DNA from 2 places in the Leifsonia sp. KNZ13-11D genome. Region 2 is predicted to be linked to the other one. Evidence: predicted binding sites of a transcription regulator. Region 2 holds the regulator's gene; the other holds the start of a gene.
The links. Region 2 encodes HrcA, which represses chaperone genes, less so after heat shock. Its sites were predicted from a motif close to TTNGCACTCGNNNNNNNCGAGTGCNAA; they were not measured.

Region 1: a site for HrcA is predicted at 2,198-2,224, ahead of groL (chaperonin GroEL). Genes of this name have one in related genera too.

The regions. Positions count from the first base shown of each region.
Region 1 is NZ_JBPGWU010000001.1:1,144,927-1,148,436, reverse strand. It holds gene ACR9Y5_RS05825 (MFS transporter) at 1-447, shown strand, start outside; gene groL (chaperonin GroEL) at 536-2,155, opposite strand; gene ACR9Y5_RS05815 (cold-shock protein) at 2,336-2,539, opposite strand; gene ACR9Y5_RS05810 (LytR C-terminal domain-containing protein) at 2,708-3,268, opposite strand; gene ACR9Y5_RS05805 (DUF3263 domain-containing protein) at 3,291-3,510, opposite strand, start outside.
Region 2 is NZ_JBPGWU010000001.1:1,918,158-1,921,667, reverse strand. It holds gene dnaJ (molecular chaperone DnaJ) at 1-964, opposite strand, end outside; gene hrcA (heat-inducible transcriptional repressor HrcA) at 1,020-2,042, opposite strand; gene ACR9Y5_RS09595 (DUF4870 domain-containing protein) at 2,200-2,718, shown strand; gene ACR9Y5_RS09590 (DUF4870 domain-containing protein) at 2,814-3,197, shown strand; gene hemW (radical SAM family heme chaperone HemW) at 3,190-3,510, opposite strand, start outside.

The sequences.
Region 1 (3,510 bases), 770 kb from region 2:
ATCGGAAGCGCCCTCTCGCAGCGGGCCGGGATCCGGTGGGGAGCAGGCTACGCCGTGATCGCGAGCAACCTGATCATGGCGATCGGCTGGTGCGTCATCGCCCTCTCGCCGGCGTCCATCGATCCGTGGCTCATCGTCGTCGTGCTCACCGCCGGTCAGAGCTTCTACGGCCTCGGCCTGGGCCTGAGCAACGCCAACGAGATGGGCTACCGCCAGGCCGTGACGCCCGACGAGCTGCAGGCCAGGACGAACACGACGATGCGGTCCGGCAACCGCGCGATGATCGTGATCGGCGCCCCGATCGGCGGTCTGCTCGCGACCTGGATCGGGTTCCGGCCGACGATGTGGATCGCCATCGTCGGGATCGTGGTGGTGACAGGCTTCCTGGCGGTCAGTCCGTTTCGCAAGGCGCGGCACCCGATCGGAGAGCTCGCGGACGAGAGCTGACCCGGATACCGTCGACGGCTTCCCGCGGAAAACAGAAGAGGGCGCCTCCCCGAAGGGAGACGCCCTCTGTCAGTCGGTCGGACCGGACTCAGAAGTCCATGCCGGCGCCCGGGTCGCCGACCGGCGCCGGGTTCTTCTCCGGCTTGTCGGCGACGACGGCCTCGGTGGTGAGGAACAGGCCCGCGATGGATGCGGCGTTCTGCAGCGCCGAGCGGGTGACCTTCACCGGGTCGTTGATGCCCGAGGCGAGCATGTCGACGTACTCGCCGGTGGCGGCGTTGAGGCCGTGGCCCACCGGGAGGTTGCGGACCTTCTCGACGACGACGCCGGCCTCGAGGCCCGCGTTGATCGCGATCTGCTTCAGCGGAGCCTCGATGGCGACCTTGACGATGTTCGCACCCGTCGCCTCGTCACCGGTCAGCTGGAGCTTCTCGAAGGCGGTCTTGCCGGCCTGGATGAGGGCGACGCCACCACCGGCGACGATGCCCTCCTCGACGGCGGCCTTCGCGTTGCGCACGGCGTCCTCGATGCGGTGCTTGCGCTCCTTCAGCTCGACCTCGGTGGCCGCACCCGCCTTGATGACGGCGACGCCGCCGGCGAGCTTGGCGAGACGCTCCTGCAGCTTCTCGCGGTCGTAGTCCGAGTCGGTCGACTCGATCTCGTTGCGGATCTGCTGCACGCGGCCGGCGATGGCCTCGGGGTCGCCCGCGCCCTCGACGATCGTGGTCTCGTCCTTGGTGATGACGACCTTGCGGGCCTGGCCGAGCAGGTCGAGGGTGACGTTCTCCAGCTTGAGACCGACCTCCTCGGAGATGACCTGGCCGCCGGTCAGGATCGCGATGTCCTGCAGCATGGCCTTGCGGCGGTCGCCGAAGCCCGGGGCCTTGACGGCGACGGACTTGAAGATGCCGCGGATCTTGTTGACGATCAGGGTCGCCAGGGCCTCGCCGTCGACGTCCTCAGCGATGATGAGGAGCGGCTTGTTGGCCTGGATGACCTTGTCGACGATCGGCAGAAGGTCCTTGATGTTGCTGATCTTCTGGTTCGCGATGAGGATGTACGGGTCTTCGAAGACTGCCTCCTGGCGGTCCTGGTCGGTCACGAAGTACTGCGACAGGAAGCCCTTGTCGAAGCGCATGCCCTCGGTGAGCTCGAGCTCGGTGCCGAAGGTGTTCGACTCCTCGACGGTGACGACGCCCTCCTTGCCGACCTTGTCGATCGCCTCGGCGATGATCTCGCCGATGGTGGTGTCGCCGGCGGAGATGGACGCGGTGGCCGCGATCTCCTCCTTGGTCTCGACCTCCTTGGCGGAGGCGATGAGCTCCTCGGTCACAGCCGCGACGGCCTTCTCGATGCCGCGCTTCAGCGTGATGGGGTCGGCGCCGGCCGCGACGTTGCGCAGGCCCTCCTTGACCAGGGCCTGAGCGAGCACGGTCGCGGTGGTGGTTCCGTCACCCGCGACGTCGTCGGTCTTCTTCGCGACCTCCTTGACGAGCTCCGCGCCGATCTTCTCGTACGGGTCGTCGAGCTCGATCTCCTTCGCGATGGAGACGCCGTCGTTCGTGATGGTCGGGGCGCCCCACTTCTTCTCGAGGACGACGTTGCGACCACGCGGGCCCAGGGTCACCTTGACCGTGTCGGCCAGGGTGTTCAGGCCGCGCTCGAGGCCGCGACGCGCGTCCTCGTCGAAAGCAATGATCTTTGCCATGTGTTTCTCGTCCCTCCCGGACGTCTGCGAAAGATTCCGTGTTTAGCACTCAGACAGATGGAGTGCTAAACAGATTCTGGCACTCGTGGCGGTCGAGTGCAAGGCGCGCGCGGTGGAGCCAGGGGAACGGCGGAGCGCCGCCCCTCGCGGGACGGCGCTCCTTTTACTGCTGGATCGGTGTCAGGCCAGTCGGACCGATTCGGCCTGCGGGCCCTTTTGCCCGGAGCCGACCTCGAATACGACCTGCTGGCCCTCTTCGAGAACCTTGTATCCCGCCATGTCAATCGCGGAGTAATGAACGAAAACGTCCTGTCCCCCACCTTCGACGGTGATGAAGCCGTAGCCCTTCTCAGCGTTGAACCACTTCACGGTCCCGTTCGCCATGCATTACTCCCATTGCTGTGTCGCTCGCACGGTCCATCGCCGCACGTTGAGTGCGATCCTAATGCGTGCAATACGGGGCGGCGCCAGCGTTTTCGCGAATCCGTATCGAAAAGCCGCCAAAGTTAAACACGTGCGTAACAAAGAGGAGCGGACGGCGCTCGCGGCCGCTCAGCCGGCGTAGTTCGCGCCCACCACGACGGTGATATCGGCGCCCGTGTCGGAGAACGCCGTGCTCTGCTGGATGGTCGCGCCGGGGAGCGCCTGCGCGACGCCGAGAGCGGCGGCCTGGTTCGCAGGGTCGCCGTAGTAGACGATGGTCTCCGCCAGGTCGGTCTTGTCGGCGTTCGCGAGGGCGCCGACCTTCCAGCCCGCCTTGGTGAGCACGTCGCCGACCGTGCCGGCCAGTCCCTCCCGGGTGGTGCCGTTCAACACGTTGACCGTCAGCGCGGGGTTCACCGTCGGGACGATGGTCGGTGTCGGCGACGCGGTCGGTGTCGGCGTCGTGGACGCGGTGCGGGACGCGGAGGCGCCCCCACCGTGGAACGAGATGCTGCCGTTGACGAGCGACAGGCCGAAGATGCCGGCGCCGACGAGGACGACGGTGGCCAGGGCGGCCCAGCCGACGGCCACCCAGCCACGCCCGCGGGGACGGGGTGCCCGGTGCGCGCCGACGCGCGTCAAGTCGTCCGGGATCTCGTCGAACCGGTCGCGGGGGAACTTCTCTGCCATCGGGGAGTGTGGTCCTTGGGGGTCAGTCGCCGGACGGGAGGGTCCGTGCGTGGCGTGCGGCCAGCCTCGCCTCGCGGAGCCGCAGCAGCCTCTTGACGAGCATGGGGTCGTGGCGCAGCGCCGCCGGACGGTCGATCAGCGCACCGAGCAACTGATAATACCGAGCCGCCGAGAGACCGAACTCCTCGCGGATGGCCTGCTCCTTGGCTCCGGCGTGCCGCCACCATTGGCGTTCGAACGCG
Region 2 (3,510 bases):
CCACCCGCAGGTCGCCTCGGCCGCTGCCGCGCAGGTGGGTGATGCCCCGGTCCTTGACCGTGACGATGTCGGCGGACTGCGTGCCGGGCTTGAGTTCGAGGCGGATGTCGCCGTCGAGGGCCTTCACGTTCGCGGTCGTGCCGAGGATCGCATCCGTCATCGAGAGCTCGAGGGTGCAGAGCAGGTCGTCGCCGTCGCGGCTGAACACCTCGTGGTGCTTGACCTTGATCTCCAGATAGAGGTCGCCATTGGGGCCACCGGCGGGACCGGCCTCGCCGCTGCCCGGCATCTGCAGACGCAGGCCGGTGTCGACGCCGGCCGGGATGTCCACCGGCACGGTGCGGCGTGCTCGCACGCGGCCCTGGCCCTGGCAGGTGACGCACGGCGTCGCGATGACGGTGCCGTAGCCGCGGCAGGTGCCGCAGGGGCTCGACGTCATGACGTTGCCGAGCAGCGAGCGCACCGAGCGCTGGATGCTGCCGGTCCCGTGGCAGATGTCGCAGGTCACCGGCTGCGTGCCGGGCTGGCAGCACGAGCCGTTGCAGGTCTCGCAGACCACGGCCGTGTCGACCTCCAGGTCGCGGTGCGTGCCGAAGATGACCTCGTCGAGGTCGACCTCCACCCGCAGAAGGGCGTCCTGACCGCGCTCGCGGCGCGACCGCGGCCCGCGTCCACCGGTGGCGCCACCGCCGAAGAACGTCTCGAAGATGTCGCTGAAACCGGCGAAGTCGGCGGTGCCCGCGCCGCCGCCGAATCCCCCGGAGCCGCCGAGGTCGTACTGCTGCCGCTGCTGCGGGTCGCTGAGCACGTCGTAGGCGTGCGTCACCAGCTTGAAGCGCTCCTGCGCCTCGGAACTGGGGTTCACGTCCGGGTGCAGCTCGCGCGCGAGCCGGCGGTACGCCTTCTTGATCTCGTCGGGGCTTGCGTCGCGCTCGACGCCGAGGACTTCGTAGTGGTCGGCCACGTGGGCTGTTCCTTCTTCTTTCGTCGCGTGTGGTGATCGAGGGCTGCCGGGCGGCCTACTGGTCGCTGAGCAGCCGGGAGAGGTAACGGGCCACGGCACGGACCGCCGCCATGTTGCCCGAGTAGTCCATGCGGAGCGGTCCGAGCAGGCCGACGCGGGCGACATCCGACCCCGCCGCACTGTAACCGCTGGAGAGGACGGATGCTTCCGTCAGGCCGAATCCGGCGTTCTCGCGTCCGATGCTGACCGCGACCCCGTGCTGGTCGGAGGCCATCTCGTCGAAGAGCCGCAGCAGCACCACCTGCTCCTCGATCGCCTCGAGGACCGGGGTGATGGTGCCGGGGAAGTCGAGCTCGGTGCGCACGAGGTTCGCGGCGCCCGCCATGACGAGCTTCTCCTGGCGGTTCACCGCGATCTGGTCGAGCAGGGCGCTGACGACCGGCTCGACGAGGGCGCGTGTGCGCTCGGTGAGAGCGCCGGGCAGCTCCCGCAACCGCGTGGTCGCCTCGCCGAGGGTGAGGCCCGCCGCGGCGCCGTTGATCGCACCGCGGATCTCGGCCACGTCTTCGTCGCTCAGCTTGGCGACCGGCTCGATGACACGCTGCTCGACCGCTCCGGAGTCGGTGATCAGCACGCTGAGGAGCCGCCGCGGGCCCAGCGCGACGAGCTCGATGTGCCGGATGCGGGAGCGGGCGACCGACGGGTACTGCACCAGCGCCACCTGGCTGGTGAGCTGGGACAGGAGGCGCACCGTGCGCGAGAGCACGTCGTCGAGGTCGACGGACTGGCCGAGGAAGGTCTCGATCGCCGTCCGCTGCGCCGGCGTCAGCGGTCGCATCTCGGCGAGGTGGTCGACGAAGAGGCGGTACCCCTTGTCGGTCGGCACGCGCCCGGAGGAGGTGTGCGGGGCCGCGATCAGCTCCTCCTCCTCGAGCAGCGCCATGTCGTTGCGGATGGTCGCCGCCGAGACGCCGAAGGAGTGCCGCTCCACGATGCTCTTGGAGCCGACGGGCTCGCGCGACGCCACGTAGTCCTGGACGATGACGCGCAACACTTCGAGGCTGCGTTCCGAGACCATGTCCGCCTCCCGTCGATCTATTAGCACTCGCGGATCCTGAGTGCCAATCCTACCGCGCGGAAACGCCCGCCGGATGATTGCTGGCTGAGACGCGTCGGCAGTACCGTATGGGCACCGGTTCGACCCGCTCGCAACCGATCATGAAAGGGTTCCGCAGATGACAGACCCGAACCAGCCCACCGACCCGGCAGGCGGCGTCCCCCCGCAGCAGCCCGGAGGCGTGCCGCCGCAGCAGCCGTACGGCAACGTGCCGCCCCAGCAGCCTTACGCGCAGCCGGCCGGCGCGGGACAGCAGCCGTACGCCGCCGCCGGAGCCGCACCTCTCGACCCCGCCCAGGACAAGCAGTGGGCGTCGTTCGCCCACCTCGGCGGCATCCTCTGGTTCCTTCCCTCGCTCATCATCTGGCTGGTCTTCAAGGATCGCGGCCGGCTCACCGACCAGGAGGCCAAGGAAGCCCTCAACTGGCAGATCACCTGGATCATCGCCTGGGTGGCGTCGCAGATCATCGGGATCATCATCGGCAGCTTCACCTACGGCATCGGCTACCTGCTCTTCGGCCTGCTCATCCCGTGGGCGCTGTACATCCTGAACCTGGTGTTCTCGATCCTCGGCTTCGTGCGGGTGAACAGCGGCGGCACCTACCGCTACCCGGTCAACTTCCGCTTCATCAAGTAGCAGGTCGCGCGTTCAGACTCTTTTCAGCCTACGGCGCCGCGCCCTAGGCTGGACGCACCACGTCCACCCCTGGCCAGTCAGAGGAGAACAGCACCATGTCCGCCACACCCCCGCCGCCCCCGCCGCAGCAGCCCTACGGCGGCGGCGCGCCGCAGCTCAGCCCGGCCGACGAGAAGCTCTGGGCGACGCTCATCCAGATCGGCGGCATCCTGTTCAGCTGGATCCCGGCGCTCATCGGCTACCTCGTCCTCAAAGACCGCGGGCCGTTCGTGCGCGCGCACTCCGCCACCGCGCTCAACTTCCAGATCACGATCTTCATCGCCTATGTGGTGGGCTTCATCCTGTCGATCGTCGTGATCGGAATCTTCATCGTCCTCGCCGCGTGGGTGCTGAACATCGTGTTCAGCATTATCGCCGCGGTGAAGGCGAACCAGGGTGAGTTCTACACCTACCCGGTCGCCATCCGCTTCGTCAGCTAGCGGTCCGTTCCGCGGCGTCGTCGGCCAGCAGCCGGCGGACCACCGCGTCGGCCAGGAGCCGCCCCCGCAGGGTCAGCACGATCGATCCACGGAGGGCGGCTCGTCCGTCTACCAGGCCGTCGGCGATGAGGGCCGGTACCTCGCGGCGGCCGGCGTCGCCGAGCTCTCCGATGCGCACACCCTCCCGGATGCGGCTGAGCAGGAGGACGCGCTCGACGTGCCGCGTGTCCGCATCCAGCGTCTCGCGCCCCGCCGCCGGGGACTCGCCGGCCAGCACGCGCTGCGCGTACGCGGCAGGGTGCTTGACGTTCCA